DNA from 4 places in the Salmonella sp. A1325 genome. Region 1 is predicted to be linked to each of the others. Evidence: predicted binding sites of a transcription regulator. Region 1 holds the regulator's gene; each other region holds the start of a gene.

Region 1 (2,208 bases):
GATGCCGCTATCAAAAACTTTGGTTCCGGATGGACATGGCTGGTAAAAAGCGCTGATGGCAAACTGGCTATCGTTTCTACCTCAAATGCCGGTACGCCGCTGACTACGGATGCAACGCCGTTGCTGACGGTTGATGTGTGGGAACACGCGTATTACATCGACTACCGCAACGCCCGTCCAAACTATCTGGAGCATTTCTGGGCGCTGGTTAACTGGGAATTTGTTGCGAAAAATCTCGCCGCATAAGTCTGAGTACGCAGAAGGTACGCCTTCTGCGTTTTAGAGAGGGATAGAATAGAGGAGACGCCCACCCTCAGAAGAGAGGAAATCAGTGCAGAGCGGCCGTTAATCCACCTGCGACAATCACGCCCAGAACAATCAGCGTAGTAATCAACGAAAATTTCAGGTCGGTACTCATCAAGTTTTCTCCTTTTTATTCCCACACAAAAAGTGATATAGCGCATTTTTGCACATTCCCGCACAAAAATCTCTCATGTTTTATATTGATAACTGTTTTTAACGCTTCCCCTTTTCCTCAAGATCAGACAAAATTCCAGGCTTACTGAATTAGCGTAACGGCCATTGACCCCTTCCTGACGTTCCGTGTCGTTTTTCCGGCGTGCCGCAACCCTGATGTTGCGATTAGGGTGTGTGTAGGCAAACGTTTACCTGGCGTTTCTCAGGAGCTTAGCGAGGGTCTGGAGTGAAATGTAATGGCAACAATTAAAGATGTAGCGAAACGAGCAAACGTTTCCACTACAACTGTATCACACGTAATCAACAAAACGCGTTTTGTCGCTGAAGAAACGCGTAACGCGGTCTGGGCGGCAATTAAAGAGCTGCACTACTCTCCCAGCGCCGTCGCGCGTAGCCTGAAGGTTAACCATACCAAGTCGATAGGCTTACTGGCGACCAGCAGCGAAGCGGCCTATTTTGCCGAAATTATCGAGGCAGTTGAAAAAAACTGTTTCCAGAAAGGCTATACGCTGATTTTAGGCAACGCCTGGAATAACCTGGAAAAACAGCGCGCCTACCTGTCCATGATGGCGCAAAAGCGCGTGGATGGCCTGCTGGTGATGTGTTCTGAGTATCCAGAACCTCTGCTTTCCATGCTGGAAGAGTATCGCCATATTCCGATGGTGGTGATGGACTGGGGTGAAGCGAAGGCCGATTTTACCGACACGGTGATTGATAACGCCTTTGCAGGCGGCTATATGGCGGGTCGTTATCTGGTTGAGCGCGGCCACCGGGATATTGGCGTTATTCCCGGCCCGCTGGAGCGCAACACCGGCGCGGGCCGGCTCGCAGGCTTTATGAAAGCCATGGAGGAGGCGCTGATCAACGTGCCGGACAACTGGATTGTTCAGGGCGACTTCGAGCCGGAATCCGGTTACCACGCGATGCAGCAAATTTTATCGCAGTCACATCGCCCTACCGCCGTTTTCTGCGGCGGCGATATTATGGCGATGGGCGCGCTTTGCGCGGCTGACGAAATGGGGCTTCGCGTACCGCAGGACGTTTCGGTGATCGGTTATGACAATGTGCGTAACGCCCGTTTCTTCACCCCGGCGCTGACGACGATTCACCAGCCCAAAGACTCTTTAGGCGAAACCGCATTTAATATGCTATTGGATCGCATCGTCAATAAGCGTGAAGAGTCACAGTCTATTGAAGTTCATCCACGCCTGGTTGAGCGTCGCTCGGTCGCTGACGGCCCGTTCCGCGACTATCGGCGTTAATCCCCGCTGTCGGGAGCCTCTTCTGGCTCCCGCAGCCACTCCCGATTCAACGTTTCGCTATCGCCCAAATAGTCCAGCAGCCATGCCAGCGCGGGCGAGGCCTCGTTTTGCTGCCACGTCACGCAACAGGCCGCATCGGGAAACGGATTCTCTAACGTCAGCGCCACCCATTTTCCGCTGTCTATCCACTGTCGGGCAAAATGCGTCGGCACCATTCCCACGCATAGTCCTGCCGACAGGCAGGTTGCCGATGACTCCCAGTCCGGTACGACGACCCTTTTTTGGTTATCCAGCAGCCAGGTAATCCGTTTCGGTAAGGTTCGCGAAGTGTCTTCCCTGACCAGCGACGGCCAGTTGCGCAGGGTATCGTCGCTTAACGGCCCAGGCATTGACGCCAGCGGATGATCGCTTGCCACTACGCAGCTCCAGCTCAGGGTCCCCATATCCCGAAAAGCGTAACGTCCCCCTA
Region 2 (2,208 bases), on a different contig from region 1:
GGCGCTGAGTGGCCTGCTTAATTCTGGCCTCAAGCGCAAATCCCATCCGTTGGCGTAAACGTTCCAGCGCGGTTTGCTGGCGGGCCAGACGCAGTTGCGGATGTTGCTGTTGCAGACGGTGAAAAATCTGCGTGAAACGACGGCTGCGGTTGGCGAGGTAGTAGTCCATCGCCATGCCCAGACGCTGCTGGGCGGACTGGATCTGACGCAACAACTCCTGCTGGTTGCGGCTGACAATTTCTGCCGCTGCTGATGGCGTCGGCGCGCGCAGGTCGGCGACAAAATCAGCTATCGTGACGTCCGTTTCGTGACCGACGGCACTGACCACCGGAATGCGGCTGGCAAAAATCGCCCGCGCCACGCGTTCGTCGTTAAAACTCCACAAATCTTCCAGCGAACCGCCGCCGCGCCCGACGATCAGTACATCACACTCGCCCCGCGCGTTCGCCAGTTCGATAGCACGAACGATCTGCCCCGGCGCGTCGTCGCCCTGGACTGCAGTCGGGTAGATAATAACGGGCAGGGATGGGTCACGACGCTTCAGCACATGGAGAATATCGTGCAACGCTGCGCCGGTTTTCGAGGTGATCACCCCCACGCAGTGGGCCGGGGAGGGCAGCGGTTGTTTATGCTGCTGATCGAACAAGCCTTCGGCCTGGAGTTTGGCTTTTAGCTGCTCATATTTCTGCTGCAACAAGCCTTCGCCCGCTGGCTGCATACTTTCGGCGATGATTTGATAATCGCCGCGCGGCTCGTACAGCGTAATGTTGGCGCGTACCAGCACCTGTTGCCCGTGCTGCGGACGGAACGTCACCCGGCGATTGCTGTTACGGAACATCGCACAGCGCACCTGAGCGGTATCGTCTTTGAGCGTAAAGTACCAGTGGCCTGACGCAGGTTGCGTGAAATTAGAAATCTCGCCGCTGATCCATACCTGTCCCATCTCCTGTTCTAACAGCAGACGAACCGTCTGGTTAAGGCGGCTTACGGTAAAAATTGAGGAAGTTTGAGAGGATAACATGTGAGCGGGATCAAATTCTAAATCAGCAGGTTATTCAATCGATAGTAACCTGCTCACGGGGGATCGCAAGCACTATTTGCAAAAAAATGTAGATGCAACCGATTACGTTCTGTATAATGCCGCGGCAATATTTATTAACCTCCCAGGTGAGATATTGCCCATGCTACGTATCGCTAAAGAAGCCCTGACGTTTGACGACGTCCTCCTTGTTCCCGCTCACTCCACCGTTCTGCCGAATACTGCCGACCTTAGCACGCAGTTGACGAAAACCATTCGTCTGAATATTCCTATGCTTTCTGCGGCGATGGACACCGTGACGGAAGCGCGCCTGGCAATTGCCCTGGCTCAGGAAGGCGGCATTGGTTTTATCCACAAAAACATGTCCATCGAGCGCCAGGCGGAAGAAGTTCGCCGCGTGAAGAAACACGAGTCCGGCGTAGTGACCGACCCGCAGACCGTCCTGCCAACCACCACGTTGCATGAAGTGAAAGCCCTGACCGAGCGTAATGGCTTCGCGGGCTATCCGGTGGTGACTGAAGATAACGAGCTGGTGGGTATCATCACCGGTCGTGACGTGCGTTTTGTGACTGACCTGAACCAGCCGGTGAGTGTCTACATGACGCCGAAAGAGCGTCTGGTGACCGTTCGTGAAGGCGAAGCCCGTGAAGTCGTGCTGGCAAAAATGCACGAAAAACGCGTAGAAAAAGCGCTGGTCGTTGATGATAACTTCCATCTGCTTGGCATGATTACCGTAAAAGATTTCCAGAAAGCGGAACGTAAACCAAACTCCTGTAAAGATGAGCAGGGCCGTTTACGTGTCGGCGCGGCGGTCGGCGCAGGCGCGGGCAACGAAGAGCGCGTTGACGCGCTGGTGGCGGCAGGCGTTGACGTACTGCTGATCGACTCCTCTCACGGTCATTCAGAAGGCGTGTTGCAACGTATCCGTGAAACCCGTGCTAAATATCCTGATCTGCAAATCATCGGCGGCAACGTCGCGACGGGCGCAGGCGCTCGCGCACTGGCGGAAGCCGGTTGCAGCGCGGTGAAAGTGGGTATCGGCCCGGGTTCCATCTGTACCACTCGTATCGTGACTGGCGTGGGCGTTCCGCAAATCACCGCTGTTTCTGACGCAGTTGAAGCGCTGGAAGGCACCGGGATTCCGGTTATCGCTGACGGCGGTATCCGTT
Region 3 (2,208 bases), on a different contig from region 1:
ACGCGCAGGTAGGGATTACGCTGCCGATTGAGCAGGATAATAATGGCCAGGACGACGCCGGCCAGCAGCAGGTTTTTCGGTGCGCCAAAGGTGTTGTCGCTCATTGCGGCATAGCCGCCGCCGATGGAGGTTAGCCCCACCTGAATCAGCGACAGGCCAATAATCATTACCACGACGCCGGAGACTAACGGCGTGATAATCCGGCGCGCCAGATGTAGAATGCGAGAAAGCACCATCTCGGTGCAGCTTGCCAGCATCAGCGTGCCGAACAGCGCCGCCATCATCGTCGGGACGTCCGCGCCGCCGGTTTTCAGCGCGGTACCGCCCATAATCAGCGGGGCGACAAAGTTAAAACTGGTTCCCTGGATGGATAACAGCCCCGATCCTACCGGCCCCCACGCTTTGATTTGAATAATAGAGGCTACGCCGGAGGCGAACAGCGACATGCTGATAATGTGCTGCGTATCCTGCGCCGGTAAACCCAACGCCTGGCAGATTAACAGCGCTGGCGTGATTACCGCGACAAACATGGCCAGCAGATGCTGACAAGCGGCAAAAAGGGTTTGAGGGAGCGGCGGGCGATCTTCAAGACGGTAAATTAATTCGCTGTTTTGCGTCTGCGCAACCGGTTGCGCATCTGCCGGCTCGATGGCGTTAACGGACATCAGGGACATTCTCGTGGTGGAAAAGCGATGATTTTATCTGACCAGGTGGTAAAAGCAAACGATTGCGAGCGAATATTCTTAATATTTAAAAAAGATAAATGCACCTTTTTATATAACTTTTTGCCTTTTTCTGCTTAAAATCCATGCCGAAGACTCGCAAAGAGCTAAAAAACTGACTCAGGAAATGATTTGTGCGCACGTGTCACAGCGCACTACAGGAGCTTTAAATGTTTGAACTCGATACCTTATCGACCCTTGTCGCCGCCACGCTGGTGCTGCTACTGGGTCGCAAGCTGGTCCAGTCTGTCTCCTTACTGAAGAAATATACGATTCCGGAACCGGTGGCGGGGGGGTTACTGGTTGCGGTTGCTCTGCTGGTACTGAAAAAAAGCGTCGGTTGGGAGGTCAACTTTGATATGACCCTGCGCGATCCGTTGATGCTGGCGTTTTTCGCGACGATCGGCCTTAACGCTAACCTTGCCAGCCTGCGCAAGGGGGGGCGTGTTGTTGGCGTCTTCCTGGTAGTCGTGGTCGGATTACTGCTGATGCAGAATGCCATCGGTATCGGCATGGCGAGTCTGTTGGGGCTGGACCCGTTAATGGGGCTGATTGCCGGGTCAATTACGCTGTCCGGCGGACACGGTACCGGCGCGGCGTGGAGTAAACTGTTTGTCGAACGTTATGGTTTTGCCAGTGCCACCGAAGTTGCAATGGCATGTGCAACCTTTGGCCTGGTGCTGGGCGGGTTGATTGGCGGCCCGGTAGCGCGTTATCTGGTGAAACACTCCACCACGCCGGATGGAATGCCTGACGATCAGGCCGTGCCGACGGCCTTTGAAAAGCCGGATGTGGGCCGTATGATCACCTCTCTGGTGCTAATCGAAACCATCGCCCTGATTGCTATCTGTCTGACCGTGGGCAAAATCGTAGCGCAGCTACTGGCGGGAACGGTGCTTGAACTGCCGGTCTTCGTTTGTGTGCTATTTGTTGGGGTGATCCTCAGCAATGGCCTGGCGCTGGTGGGTTTTTATCGCGTATTTGAGCGTGCTGTTTCGGTGCTGGGGAACGTGAGTTTGTCACTGTTCCTGGCAATGGCGCTGATGAGCCTGAAGCTGTGGGAACTGGCGTCGCTGGCGCTGCCGATGCTGGCGATTCTGGTGGTACAGACCATCTTCATGGCGCTGTACGCGATCTTCGTCACCTGGCGCATGATGGGGAAAAACTACGATGCGGCGGTGCTGGCGGCGGGTCACTGTGGTTTTGGCTTGGGCGCAACGCCGACCGCCATTGCTAATATGCAGGCGATTACCGACCGTTTTGGCCCCTCGCATATGGCGTTCCTGGTGGTGCCGATGGTCGGCGCGTTCTTTATCGATATCGTCAATGCGTTGGTGATCAAGCTGTACCTGCTGTTACCGATTTTCGCGCAATAATAGTTTGTACGGCGGCATTAAAGCCGCCGTGCTCACTAGGCGTTGGAATAACGTTCGGTTTCCGGCATCCAGCGCTCAATCAGCGCTTGTGCCTGCTGCGGATAACGTTC
Region 4 (2,208 bases), on a different contig from region 1:
CGCTACGCGGGGTTTTCGCAACGATGCGGAAGGGGCGCGTGCCTTCCCAGCCGCCGTCTTTGCTGGCGTTCTCGTGATAAATCTCGGCTTCCCGATGAATAAAGACGTTAGCCAGTACGCCATAGGCTTTGCCCCACGCATCCAGCACTTCCTGGCCCGGGTTGAACATTTCATCCAGCGTCGCCAGCAGATGCGTCCCGACGATGTTGTACTGCTCCGGCTTAATCTGGAAGCTGGTGTGCTTCTGCGCGATTTTTTCTACCGCCGGCAGCAACGCCGGTAAATTTTCGATATTGCTGGCGTAGGCCGCGATAGCATTAAACAGGGCTTCACGCTGATCGCCGTTACGCTGGTTGCTCATATTGAAGATTTCTTTGAGCTCCGGGTTATGCGTAAACATACGGTCGTAGAAGTGGGCGGTCAGTTTCGGTCCTGTTTCAACCAGCAGGGGAATGGTGGCCTTTACTGTAGCGATGGTTTGTGCGTCAAGCATACGTGCTTCCTTTATGTGAAAATCTAATGATGTATATCAAATGCATCTTATAAAAATACCCTTGCATTGTAAATGGTTCTTCTCTGCTTTACGTTATGGAGGTAACAACGTGAAAAATCTGCATCACAAAGCTGAAAAGAAATCCGTTGAAATTCGTCAGGCTCTCGTTCAGGAAACCCTTATCTGACGCATAGGTAATCGTTTGCGTAAAAACCTTTGTCAAGACCTGTTATCGAAGAATGATTCGGTTATACTGTTGGCCGAAGTCCCACGGACTGCCTTTTCAGGCACAAATTTTATTGTTAGCTGAGTCAGGAGATGCGGATGTTAAAGCGTGAAATGAACATTGCCGATTATGATGCCGAGTTGTGGCAGGCTATGGAGCAGGAAAAAGTACGTCAGGAAGAGCACATCGAACTGATCGCCTCCGAAAACTACACCAGCCCGCGCGTGATGCAGGCGCAGGGGTCTCAGCTGACCAACAAATACGCTGAAGGATATCCGGGCAAGCGCTACTACGGCGGTTGCGAATACGTTGATGTCGTAGAGCAGCTGGCTATCGACCGCGCGAAAGAACTGTTCGGCGCCGACTACGCTAACGTGCAGCCGCACTCCGGTTCTCAGGCTAACTTCGCTGTTTACACCGCGCTGCTGCAGCCGGGCGATACCGTTCTGGGTATGAACCTGGCGCAGGGCGGCCACCTGACTCACGGCTCCCCGGTTAACTTCTCCGGTAAACTGTACAACATCGTACCTTACGGTATCGATGAGTCCGGTAAAATTGACTATGACGAGATGGCGAAGCTGGCCAAAGAGCACAAGCCGAAGATGATTATCGGTGGCTTCTCTGCTTATTCCGGTATCGTTGACTGGGCAAAAATGCGTGAAATCGCTGACAGCATCGGCGCATACCTGTTTGTCGACATGGCGCACGTGGCGGGCCTGATTGCCGCAGGCGTTTACCCGAACCCGGTTCCGCACGCTCACGTTGTCACCACCACCACCCACAAAACCCTGGCGGGTCCGCGCGGCGGCCTGATCCTGGCGAAGGGCGGCGATGAAGAGCTGTACAAAAAACTGAACTCCGCCGTGTTCCCAAGCGCGCAGGGCGGCCCGCTGATGCACGTGATCGCCGGTAAAGCGGTAGCGCTGAAAGAAGCGATGGAGCCGGAGTTCAAAGTTTACCAGCAGCAGGTGGCGAAAAACGCCAAAGCGATGGTAGAAGTGTTCCTGAACCGCGGCTACAAAGTGGTGTCTGGCGGCACTGAGAACCATCTGTTCCTGCTGGACCTGGTGGATAAAAACCTGACCGGTAAAGAAGCTGACGCCGCGCTGGGCCGCGCTAACATCACCGTGAACAAAAACAGCGTGCCGAACGATCCTAAGAGCCCGTTCGTGACTTCCGGTATCCGTATCGGTTCTCCGGCGGTTACTCGTCGCGGCTTCAAAGAAGCGGAAGTGAAAGAGCTGGCTGGCTGGATGTGCGACGTGCTGGACAACATCAATGATGAAGCCACCATTGAACGCGTGAAAGCGAAAGTACTGGATATCTGCGCCCGCTTCCCGGTTTACGCGTAAGCGTTTGTGTTGTGTAAATGGCCCGATGGCGCTGCGTCTGTCGGGCATTACTTATGCGCCATAACGTGACGCCGCCGGAAGTCATTATCCGGCGGCGTTGTCGTTTAAACTTCTCCCTCCGCCTGTTAACCTTATGT

The links. The regulator PurR, encoded in region 1, represses purine synthesis genes. The targets are predictions, from matches to a motif close to CANGCAAACGTTTGCNTG.
Region 2: a site for PurR is predicted at 1,113-1,130, ahead of guaB (IMP dehydrogenase). Genes of this name have one in related genera too.
Region 3: a site for PurR is predicted at 717-734, ahead of gltS (sodium/glutamate symporter). Genes of this name have one in related genera too.
Region 4: a site for PurR is predicted at 685-702, ahead of glyA (serine hydroxymethyltransferase). Genes of this name have one in related genera too.

What each region holds. Positions count from the first base shown of each region.
Region 1 covers NZ_JAMLWO010000001.1:480,936-483,143, forward strand. Annotated here, with positions in the region: gene sodB (superoxide dismutase [Fe]) at 1-246, shown strand, start outside; gene cydH (cytochrome bd-I oxidase subunit CydH) at 329-418, opposite strand; gene purR (HTH-type transcriptional repressor PurR) at 714-1,739, shown strand; gene punR (DNA-binding transcriptional activator PunR) at 1,736-2,208, opposite strand, start outside.
Region 2 covers NZ_JAMLWO010000008.1:101,515-103,722, reverse strand. Annotated here, with positions in the region: gene xseA (exodeoxyribonuclease VII large subunit) at 1-1,021, opposite strand, end outside; gene guaB (IMP dehydrogenase) at 1,182-2,208, shown strand, end outside.
Region 3 covers NZ_JAMLWO010000004.1:325,081-327,288, reverse strand. Annotated here, with positions in the region: gene xanP (xanthine/proton symporter XanP) at 1-665, opposite strand, end outside; gene gltS (sodium/glutamate symporter) at 893-2,098, shown strand; gene recG (ATP-dependent DNA helicase RecG) at 2,134-2,208, opposite strand, start outside.
Region 4 covers NZ_JAMLWO010000008.1:169,181-171,388, reverse strand. Annotated here, with positions in the region: gene hmpA (NO-inducible flavohemoprotein) at 1-493, opposite strand, end outside; gene glyA (serine hydroxymethyltransferase) at 818-2,071, shown strand.